3 regions of the Vallitalea sediminicola genome follow, and region 3 is predicted to be linked to each of the others. Evidence: riboswitches for the same ligand, from Rfam matches in the RefSeq annotation. Region 3 holds a riboswitch; each other region holds the start of a gene.
The links. Region 3 has a riboswitch for cobalamin ahead of ACX6CF_RS13225 (ABC transporter substrate-binding protein). Riboswitches for the same ligand answer to the same signal wherever they lie in the genome.
Positions count from the first base shown of each region.

Region 1 (3,693 bases), on a different contig from region 3:
GTAGACTTATCAATGGTATGTTATTGACCCATGCACTTTTTTCAGATAAACTAATTTTTGATGAACACAGGGAGTATCTTCATAAAATGTTTTTTGATTTTTTCAATGAATACTTATAGAAGTAAAATCGTTTTAATACAATGTAAAAAAATTTAATTTTTAACTGACGGTGACGTCACTTGCTATAAAAATAAGTGATATGTTTATTTACTATTAATTAATATCACTTATATATAAATATTATTAATTAAAGGAGGAAAATAAATATGAGCGAAAACAGAAAAGCATTACTAGAAATGAATATGGGTAAACTTTTTATGAAACTCGCTATACCTGGTATCATTGGAATGCTGGCAGTAGGTTTATATAATATGGTAGATGCTATATTTGTAGGACAGTTTGTAAGTGGAGCAGGAGTTGGAGCAATAACTATGGCTTATAATATTGTTCTAATCAATCAAGCTATTCTAACTTTATTTGCAACAGGAGCAATGTCTCTTTTATCAAGGGCTCTAGGTGAAAAAGATGAGGAAACTATTAATAAGTTATTTGGAAATGTAATTATAGGTGTTGCCATAATATCAGGAATACTAACAATTATAATCTGTTTATTTGCAACACCAATTCTTCAATTTCTCGGTGCAAAAGATGAAATATTAGTTCTAGGTGAAAAGTACATAAGAATTATAGCTTTAGGATTTATATTTGGTGGGGTAGGACCTGCACTTAATATGCTGATTCGTGGAGAAGGCAAGATGAAAGCTGCTATGAAGATTGTTTTCATTGGTATGATCATTAATATTATTTTAGATCCAATTTTTATTATAGTATTTGGAATGGGAATAGAAGGTGCTGCAATAGCAACTGTTATCAGCCAGATTATATATTTAATAGGTGATATTGTCTATTTCAAATCAGGAAAAAGTGTTATTAAATTAACTAAAAAAAGCATAAAGATATCAATGGATGTCATGCCGAAAATGTTGAGTGTTGGGTTCTCAGGAATGTTAATGCAAGTCATGTCTGCTATACAATTAGCTATATTACTTAGGTTGATGTCTTCTTATGGAGGAAATAACAGTATTATAGTTCTAAGTTCAGCACAACGTATTATGATGTTTGCTTTTATTCCAATGTGGGGAATAGGTCAAGGATTACAACCTATTTTAGGAGCAAATTATGGTGCTAAACAATTTGCTAGAGTAAAAGAAGCTTTTGTATCATTTACTAAAATAGCTACTTGGATATCCGGTATATTATGGCTATTGTTTATGTTATTGCCTAAATTCATACTTGGTTGGTTTATTACTGATTCAGCTTTAGTTTCAGAAGGAGTTAATAGCTTTAGAATGTATTTATGTGTATTTGTTTTATATGGACTAATGATTACATCTATTACATTATACCAAGCTCTTGGTAAAGCTGGTAAAGCGGCATTGATAGTCATGGGCAGACAAATATTGTTCTTCATCCCATTGTCTCTAATATTACCATTATTTATGAAAGAAACAGGTGTATGGTTAGCGTTACCAATTGGCGATTTCTTAACAATATCACTATCTATTGTTTTTACCATAGGTGAATTTACTGCATTGAATAAGCAGATAAAAGGTTATAATAATTCTTTTGCTAAAGAGGGCATTTGATAAGACTAAAATAATTGTAATATAAATAATTAGTTGAAATATTTGATGAATTATAGTGATATTTAAAGTTTTTATGTAAATTATAATTTTTTATTAATTAATTTTGACGAATACTGATATATAATTGACATTGAATTTTTAATATGATAGAATGAAAAAAATTAATAGAATACATATATGGTAATTATAAATATTAAAAGGGAATGCAGTGAAATTCTGCAACAGCCCCCGCTGCTGTAATAGGGACAAGTGTTTAATATGCCACTGAGAAATTGGGAAGGTAATAACATTTGGTTGAACTTAAGTCAGAAGACCTGCCAAATATGTTTAAGTATATCTTTCGGCGGGAAAGTGAGTATTATCTAAATGCATAGTATACTATGTTTTTATTGTTTTGCTTTTAAACTGCCTAATAGGCAGTTTTTTTAATGTAATCCTATTCTAAAAACATATGAAATAGAAGTTATTTCATATGTGCTAAGGAAATCATAGATTAAAAAAATAAAATTGGGAGTGATATTTAGTATGAAAACAGCAACTAGTATACCAAAGTACGATGCGAGTAAATTTATGGGGAAGACTCATGATTTTTTAGAGACTCAATTAATGTATGCAGCAATAGAACTGAATTTGTTTGGTAAATTACAGTTCCCTGTTACAATTCAAGAATTAGTTAATCAAACTGGATACAATTCAAGGAATTTAGAACTTCTTTTGAATGCATTAACCGCTATCAATTTTTTAAGAAAAGAAGGTGATAAATTCTCTAATTTACCAGAAACTAATTATTATTTAAACCCAGGTAGTAAGATGTATGTGGGAGAACATCTTCTTTATTGGAGAGATATGACAAACCTCGCAAACGTTGTAGAATTAGTTCAAGATGGTTCTAAAAAAGTGGATTTCAAAGACCAGAACGGTTCTGATTTTTTTGATTTTCGTTCCATGAATCAAGGAGCAAGAAATACAATGTATTTGGGAAGAGTTCAGAAATTTATTTCTTTAATAAATAGATATTTTGATAAAGAGGAGGAATTTAAAGTATTAGATATGGGTGGTGGTTCAGGAATCATGTCTATTGAAATTGCCAGAAATTTTCCTAACGCAAAGGGTGTAGTATTTGATCAACCTTTCGTAACAGAATTGACGCAAGAAGTTATAGAAGAATATAAAGTAGCCGAACAAATAAGTACTCAATCTGGTAATTTTGTTACGGATTCTTTTGATGACAAATACGATCTTATAATAGCTTCAGGGGTTTTAGATTTTGTCGGAGATTTGGAAAAAATGATAAGTAAATTATGCGATTCACTTAATGATGATGGTTATATTTACATAAGTACTCATGGAATTAATGAGGAATTTACAGCTCCCAAAAAGTATATTTTGGGATGGTTGTCAAGTCATTTAAATGGTTTAGATATTTTGAAACCAGATCCTATAATAAGAAAGACAATTAAAGATTCTGGACTTGAAATTATATTTAATGATGAAAGTGGACTTAATTATATGGTAAGGAAGAAAAAATATGAATGAAGGGGGAGAAAAACGTGTTATAAAAATTATCGCAATGGGAATAATTCTTCTTCTAGCAATTAGTTTTATTTCACTTTTTTTAGGGCGCTATTCCTTATCGCCATTAGAAGTGATAAAGATATTACAGCATAAGATTTTAGGTATAGAAGAAACAGGTGCTTCAGTTAATGTTGTATGGAATATCCGTATGCCAAGAATATTTTTGAATATTTTAGTTGGAGCGGGTTTAGCAGCTTCAGGAACTGCTTTTCAAGGTGTATTTCAAAATAGATTGGTAAGTCCAGATATCTTAGGTGTAAGTAATGGAGCTGGATTCGGTGCAGCATTGGCCATGTTTTTAGGCTCAGCATCACCTTTTGGAATTGCTACTATGGCTTTTTTAGGGGGATTAATAAGTGTTGCATTGACTTATTCTATCTCCAAAATCAAAAAAGAACATTCTACACTTGCTTTAGTTCTCTCTGGTATTATTGTTGCATCATTTTTTAGTGCTTTAATATCTTTTATAAAA
Region 1 covers NZ_BTPT01000064.1:9,454-13,146, reverse strand. Annotated here, with positions in the region: gene ACX6CF_RS21280 (TetR/AcrR family transcriptional regulator) at 1-119, shown strand, start outside; gene ACX6CF_RS21275 (MATE family efflux transporter) at 267-1,646, shown strand; cobalamin riboswitch at 1,808-1,982, shown strand; gene ACX6CF_RS21270 (methyltransferase domain-containing protein) at 2,172-3,182, shown strand; gene ACX6CF_RS21265 (FecCD family ABC transporter permease) at 3,175-3,693, shown strand, end outside.
Region 1: linked by a shared signal. The riboswitch ahead of ACX6CF_RS21270 (methyltransferase domain-containing protein) and the one ahead of ACX6CF_RS13225 (ABC transporter substrate-binding protein) in region 3 are both predicted to bind cobalamin.

Region 2 (3,693 bases), on a different contig from region 3:
ATTTATACGATGTTAAATATATTTTAAGAATATGATACTGGTTACCTTTATTTAAGGATATAATGCAGGTGTAATTAATATTTATATAACTGAATTATATTATATGATCGTTTAGGGTAAGATAAAAAACTAGGATACTTGAAGTGAACAATAGCCTAACGATAGCTATGTATGATATAATTAGTTAGTAAAAATAAGATTATTAGAAACTTAGAATTAACATAGATGATAGAGGAGATAGATATGGATTTATTTGATATGATGAGAGAAAAAACTCTAGAAACTGAATCCCCATTAGCAGCTAGATTACGACCAACATCTATTGAAGAAGTAGTTGGACAAGAACACATAGTAGGAGAAGGTAAATTATTATATAGAGCTATAAAGGCAGACAAATTAGGTTCGCTTATTTTTTATGGACCGCCTGGAACAGGGAAAACTACTCTTGCAAAAGTGATAGCAAATACCACAAAATCTGAATTTGTTCAATTAAATGCAACTATATCAGGAAAGAAAGACATTGAAAAAGTAGTAAATGAAGCTAAAAACAGGCTAGGAATGACTCTAGGAAAGACTATTCTATTTATTGATGAAATCCATAGATTCAACAAAGCACAGCAGGATGCTCTTTTACCATACGTTGAAGATGGTACTGTAACACTCATTGGTGCTACTACAGAGAATCCTTATTTTGAAGTAAACAGTGCTCTAGTATCTAGGTCCAGAGTATTTGAATTAAAACCTTTGGGTAACAAAGATATTCGTAAATTAATAATAAGAGCTATTACTGATAAAGAAAAAGGATTAGGAGATTTTAATGCCAGAATTAATGAAGAAGCTATAGAGTTCTTGTCTGACAGAGCTAATGGAGATGCAAGAGCAGCTCTTAATGCCATTGAACTAGGGGTTCTTACTACTGAGCCAGATGAAGAAGGTATAATTGAAATAGATATAGATGTAGCATCAGAATGTATACAAAAAAGAGTTATCAACTATGACAAAAACGGTGATAATCATTATGATACTATATCAGCTTTCATAAAAAGTATGAGAGGTTCAGATCCAAATGCAGCTGTCTATTATCTTGCAAGAATGATTTATGCAGGAGAAGATCCAAAATTCATAGCGAGAAGGATTGTTATTTGTGCTGCTGAAGATGTAGGAAATGCAGATCCTATGGCAATACAGGTTGCAATGGCTGCTGCTGATGCAGTTAATTTTATAGGTATGCCAGAAGGTAGGATAATATTATCCCAGGCAGCAACATATGTTGCTTGTGCTCCCAAAAGTAATGCTGCTTACTTAGCTATTGATAAGGCTTTAGATGATGTTAAGAAAATACAGATTACTGCAATTCCATCATATCTGAAAGATAGTCATTATAGTGGTGCAAAAAAACTTGGTCACGGAACAGGGTATAAATATGCTCATGACTATGAAAATCATTATGTAAAACAGCAATATTTACCAGATGAACTTGTTGATGAGATATATTATAATCCTACTGAACAAGGATATGAGAAGAAAATTGTAGAGCATTTCAACAAGATAAAAAAATAAAAAATGCAAGTAAGTCAGAAAAGTGTTTTGTTCTAACTTGGTTTTTGCAAAATAGTATATGTATATGTTACGCCAGCTAATTGCTCGTCCTGAGCAAAAAGATGGGTTCGGCGTCCTGCCTCACTACTTCACATATACATATACTATTTTGCTTCCTAGTATCTATAATATAATCACAAACCACTTTTCTTCTAAAGTATCTAACTATTGGCTGTTACAGAGTTTATAATAATATTATTATATAAAGATAAAAAATGGAAAACTCAAATAGCTAGTTTTATATTGACATATTAATATTAAAGTATATAATAAAATTATCTTTGTTATTACGTATATATAACATAAGATACTAAAATTTAATAGATAAAAAGGTACTCGTTGAGTTAAAAGGGAAAGTGGTTAGATGCCACTGCAGCCCCCGCTACTGTAAATGGTGTGAAATCTAAAATGTCATTGGGAAACTGAGAAGACTAGAGAGTAAGTTAAGCCATAAGCCAGGAGACCTGCCTTTTTACAATGTTTTCAGCTTTCGGTGGGAGAGTGTAGATTCACATATTTATTTGTAATCTGACTGTGCCTGAGCACAGTTTTTTGTTGCTTATAAATAGAAAATGCTACATGAGTATACCGAGTGTTAATCACTTTTCTTATTAAAGAGATATTATGGAGGTTATAGAAATGAAAAAAATATTAAAGCTGTTACTGACAACAATGTTAATCTCAGTACTTGTTTTTAGTTTGGCTGCTTGTGGTGGTAAGAAGACACCAAAGGAAGATACATACAAACAAGATAATCAAGTAGATAAAGATGAAACATCAAAAACTGACGAAGACAAAGGTACTGATGAAGATAAGGATAGTAATGATAAGGAAGATGGAAATACTGGTAAGGAAGAAGATACTAGTAGCGAATCAGATATATATCCATTAACTATAACAGATAAATATGGTAAGGAAATAACAATTGAAAAAGAACCAAAAACTGTAGTTTCAATTTCACCAGAATTTACAGAAACAATATTTGCTCTAGGAGCAGGAGACAAAATCATAGGTAGAACAGATTTTTGTGACTATCCTAGTGAAGTAGCGAATATAGAATCAATTGGTGGTCTAGAAGAATTTAATATTGAGAAAGTAGTAGATCTTAACCCTGATGTTGTAGTTACATCTGCTCATGTAAAAGATGATGCTGTAGCTAAGTTGCAAGAACAAGGTATCACTGTTTTATCACTTTCTTGGAATGAAAGTTTTGAAGGTGTATATGGTTATATCAATACACTTGGTGAAGTTCTTAATAAAAAAGAAGAAGCAGATGAAGTAGTAACTAGTATGAAAGATAAAGTGACCGAAATTAAAAAAGCTATAGAAAAAGAAGAAAGACCAACAACATATTTTGTGGTAGGGTATGGAGAAGGTGGAGACTTTACAGCTACTGGAGATACTTTTTTAGGTGAAGTAATGGATATGGCTGGAGCTGATAATATAGCGAAAGATGCTACAGGTTGGGCGTACAGTATTGAACAAATAGTTGATAATGACCCTCAGATTGTTATATGTTCAGATAAGAATGATGTTAAAACTAAGCTAAAATCATTAGAAGGATATAAAGATTTAACTGCTGTCAAAGAAGGAAAATTATACGAAACAGATGAAAATCTATTTTTTAGACAAGGACCAAGAATAATTGATGGATTAATTAATTTAGTCAAAATAATTCATCCAGATGCTATTAAATAATGTAAAGAGATTAGAATTCTAGTATACTTTAAGTAAGTCTATGCGAAATATTAGCATAGGCTTACTGTGTATAAATAGAAAAGGACATACTAAGTAAAGCAGGTTTAATAATATGAAGATATTTAGAAAAAGTAATATTATAATAAGTTTATTAGTACTTATAGCAGTAGTTATAATTGCATGTGGATTTGGTTCGGTTAGTATTGATTTTACAACTAGCAGTAAAATATTATTAAGTAAAATTCCATTTATCAATGATTTAATTTCACTTGATGGTATTAAGGAATCACATATAAAAATAATAGCTGACCTAAGGTTGCCTAGAATAATACTTGCATTATTTACTGGAGGAGCACTAGCTGTTGTTGGCTGCTCTTTTCAAGGAGTTTTCAAGAA
Region 2 covers NZ_BTPT01000031.1:81,906-85,598, forward strand. Annotated here, with positions in the region: gene ACX6CF_RS14445 (replication-associated recombination protein A) at 244-1,560, shown strand; cobalamin riboswitch at 1,913-2,085, shown strand; gene ACX6CF_RS14450 (ABC transporter substrate-binding protein) at 2,239-3,297, shown strand; gene ACX6CF_RS14455 (FecCD family ABC transporter permease) at 3,410-3,693, shown strand, end outside.
Region 2: linked by a shared signal. The riboswitch ahead of ACX6CF_RS14450 (ABC transporter substrate-binding protein) and the one ahead of ACX6CF_RS13225 (ABC transporter substrate-binding protein) in region 3 are both predicted to bind cobalamin.

Region 3 (3,693 bases):
AAAACATTTGACGAACTTAATTTTCCTTGGTTCTTTGATTAGGGTGGAAATATATGAGACAAGCAAATGATAAAAAAATAACACTACTAAATAAAGTCATTAGCGCTACATTAGTTTTATTGATTATAACATTATTTATGTATGTATCCATAAGAGCCATTGATTTGAAATTAGATTTTACAACTTTAATAGAATATAAGCAGAGAATATGGCAGGGATTTTTTATGACTATAATTATCTCTGTAGGAAGTCTAGTACTTAGCATATTAATAGGTTCAATAACTGCTATAGGACAGAATTCTAGAATATTGACAATAAGCTATCTATGTAAAGTATATATACAGATAATACGAGGAACTCCACTTCTTGTACAGATATATTTCTTCTATTATATTATTGGTACTGCATGGGGCGTTGATAATAGATACATAGCAGGAATAATCATCTTATCAATATTTGAAGGAGCATATATTTCAGAAATCATTAGAGGCGGATTAGAAAGTATAGATAGCCAGCAGTATGAAATAGCAAAAGCTATTGGACTTACACCAAGAAAAACATTCAGATTTATAACGTTCCCTATATTGATGTCACGAATATTACCAGCATTAACAGGGCAATTCGCTTCTATTATAAAAGATTCATCCTTATTGTCGGTAATAGCATTAATTGAACTTACACAAACAATACAAGAAATATCAGCAGTCAACTTCAGAATGTTTGAAAATTATATATTTGTTGGAGCATTGTATTTTATCCTTACATTTGCAGTATCAATGTTATCCAGAATGTTTGAGAGGAGGTATAAACATGAATATAGAACTAAGAAATCTTTGTAAAAATTATGGAGACAGTACAGTGTTAAAAGACATCAATTATAAAGACGATATTAATTCTATTGCAATCATTGGTCCATCAGGTGGAGGAAAGTCAACTTTACTTCGTATAATTGGCGGGCTGCTTCTTCCAAGCTCTGGAGAAATGTACATTGATGGTAAAAAGATTATTTTTGAGGAGAAATCACTACAATTGTTACGGAAAAAAATTGGGTTTGTATTCCAATCTAGAGGACTTTTTGAACACTTAACAGCTATGGAAAATGTTATACTACCTCTAATACATACTTTTGGTATAAATAAGACCGATGCAATTGAAATAGCTACCAAGCTTTTTGAAAGATTTGGATTATCACTGGAAAAAGATAAATATCCATCACAGCTATCTGGAGGTCAGCAGCAAAGAATATCTATAGCTAGAGCAGTGGCTATAAAACCAAAATTATTGTTGTTAGACGAGCCAACTTCTGCTCTAGATCCAGAATACACAGGAGAAGTTTTAGATATGCTAAATGAATTTCAAAACGATGGATTAGATACTATAATAGTAACTCATGAAATGGGTTTTGCAAAAAATTCATGTGAGAAAATTATTTTCTTAGCTGAAAATACAATAATAGAAAGTGGTAATAGTACAAAGTTATTTAGAGAACCTAAAACCAAGCAAATGATAAGCTTTTTAGATAAGATACTGGAATGGAAAGTCTAATATGACATTGACATATTCTGTTATATGATTTAAACTAGAAAAAAATTGAATAATTGGAATAGGTGGCAATTTTTATTGCATAATAGGGAATCAGGTGAAGAACCTGAACGGTCACGCCGCTGTAACGTGGAGTAATTTTACATAAACCACTGTATTAATAAGAAGCTGATAAATAAGCATCTTGAAATATGGGAAGGGGTAAAATTATTAAGAAACTAAGTCAGAAAACCTGCCTATCTCTAAAACACTTTCACTTATACGAAGTGAAAACTCTGCGAGTGACAGAGGGTGTGGAATACTTGATATAATCTTGTGATAGAATATTTGCCGTATACTACATATATCAATTTTATGAACATAATAATCAGCTTTACATACATAAGGATCCTTTAGTACAGGAGCATTTTGTAAAAGCTAGATTTTTTGTAGTTCAACAGAGCAAAATTCAAGATATAGATTGGGTTCTTCATGCTTTTTAACTTGCGGTTAGTTAAAGGGCTTTTTTTATTGCAAAATAATAATTCTACCTTTTATTTTGCGAATTTTTCACCTTTTAAATATTAAAAAAAAATAATATGTTGTATGGAGGACTAAAGAATGAAAAAGAAACTTGCTGTTATATTTATTTTATTGGGATGTATGGTTTTATTAAGTTTTACAGGATGTAATAATGCTAAAAAGACAGATAAAAAAGTAGTTGATGTAGAAACAGAAGGTATGCAAAAAGATAATTCAGAAGAAAAAGATTCAGCTGATATGGATAAAAAGTCAAAAGAAATGGATAAGAAGATGTCAGAAGGTATGGACAAAAAGACGCCCAAAGGTATGGGTGAAGGTAAGATGCCATCAATGGGAAGTGCTGTAGTTACTGTATCAGAAGGAGAAGGTTATCCGGTTACTATAACTGATATGTATGGTAATGAAGTAACGCTAGAAAAGAAACCAGAAAAAATAGCTGCAATATCAGGTACTTTCCTAGGAGTATTATATGATTTAGGTGGTGAATCAATATGTACATCTGAAACCAGTGGTGGAGCACCTATAGATTTAGAGGAAATAGAGGGATTACCAGTAGTGGGAAAAGTATATAAACCTGATATTGAAAAAATAGTTGCATTACAACCCGAATTGGTTATAGCCCAATTTGGTTTACAGAATGGAGTAATTCCAGTTTTAGAACAAAGTAACATAAAAGCTTTAGCTCTACATATGAGAACATATGAGGATGTTTTAGATAACATAAGGGCTATAGGAAGAATTATTGATGAATCAAGCAAAGCTGAAGAAGTTATTGCAGATATGGAAAATGACAAGAAAACATTAGTGGATAAATTACCTGAGGAATCAAAAAAAGTAGTAATTCTATATGCTACATCAAAAGATGTTTCAGTTAAATTACCTAAGAGTATAGCAGGAAATGTGGCTGATATATTAAAACTTGAAAACATAGCCGCAGGTTGTGCACCAGAAGGAATGGGTGGAGAAACGACACCATTTAGCATGGAATATATTATTGAAAAAGACCCAGACGTAATTCTAGTATCAAGTATGCTAAGTTCTGATGAAGATGCTAAAAATGTTATAACTGAGAAAATGGGAAAAGATCCAGTATGGAAAGAACTTAGAGCTGTTAAAGAAGGAAATATTGTTTATTTACCACAAAAGTACTTTTTATATAATGCAGGTTGTGACTTTGTTGATGCCATTGAATATATGGCAAAAGGAGTATATCCTGAAGTATTTGGTGGTTTAGATGAATAAAACCGCTTCTAAGGATAGTAACAAAATAGCATTCATTATAGCATTTGGAATATTATTGATTATAGCTTTTTTATTAAGTAATGCTAAGGGTAGCATGAATGTATCTATGAAAAGAATATTAGAAGTAATTATTAATAACGATGGTTCAGCAGAGAGATTGGTAATATGGAACATCAGGTTGCCAAGGACTATTGTAGCTGGATTAGTAGGAGTCAATCTAGCTTTGTCAGGGTGTATTTTACAAGGGGTCATGCGAAACCCCTTGGCTGACCCAGGTATCATAGGTATATCATCAGGAGCTGGACTTGCTGGAATAATTATATTGATATTATTTCCTAAACATCAAATGTTGGTTCCACCATTTGCATTTGTTGGTGCTATGGGTGC
Region 3 covers NZ_BTPT01000029.1:17,640-21,332, reverse strand. Annotated here, with positions in the region: gene ACX6CF_RS13240 (transporter substrate-binding domain-containing protein) at 1-42, shown strand, start outside; gene ACX6CF_RS13235 (amino acid ABC transporter permease) at 54-839, shown strand; gene ACX6CF_RS13230 (amino acid ABC transporter ATP-binding protein) at 811-1,545, shown strand; cobalamin riboswitch at 1,589-1,796, shown strand; gene ACX6CF_RS13225 (ABC transporter substrate-binding protein) at 2,143-3,306, shown strand; gene ACX6CF_RS13220 (FecCD family ABC transporter permease) at 3,299-3,693, shown strand, end outside.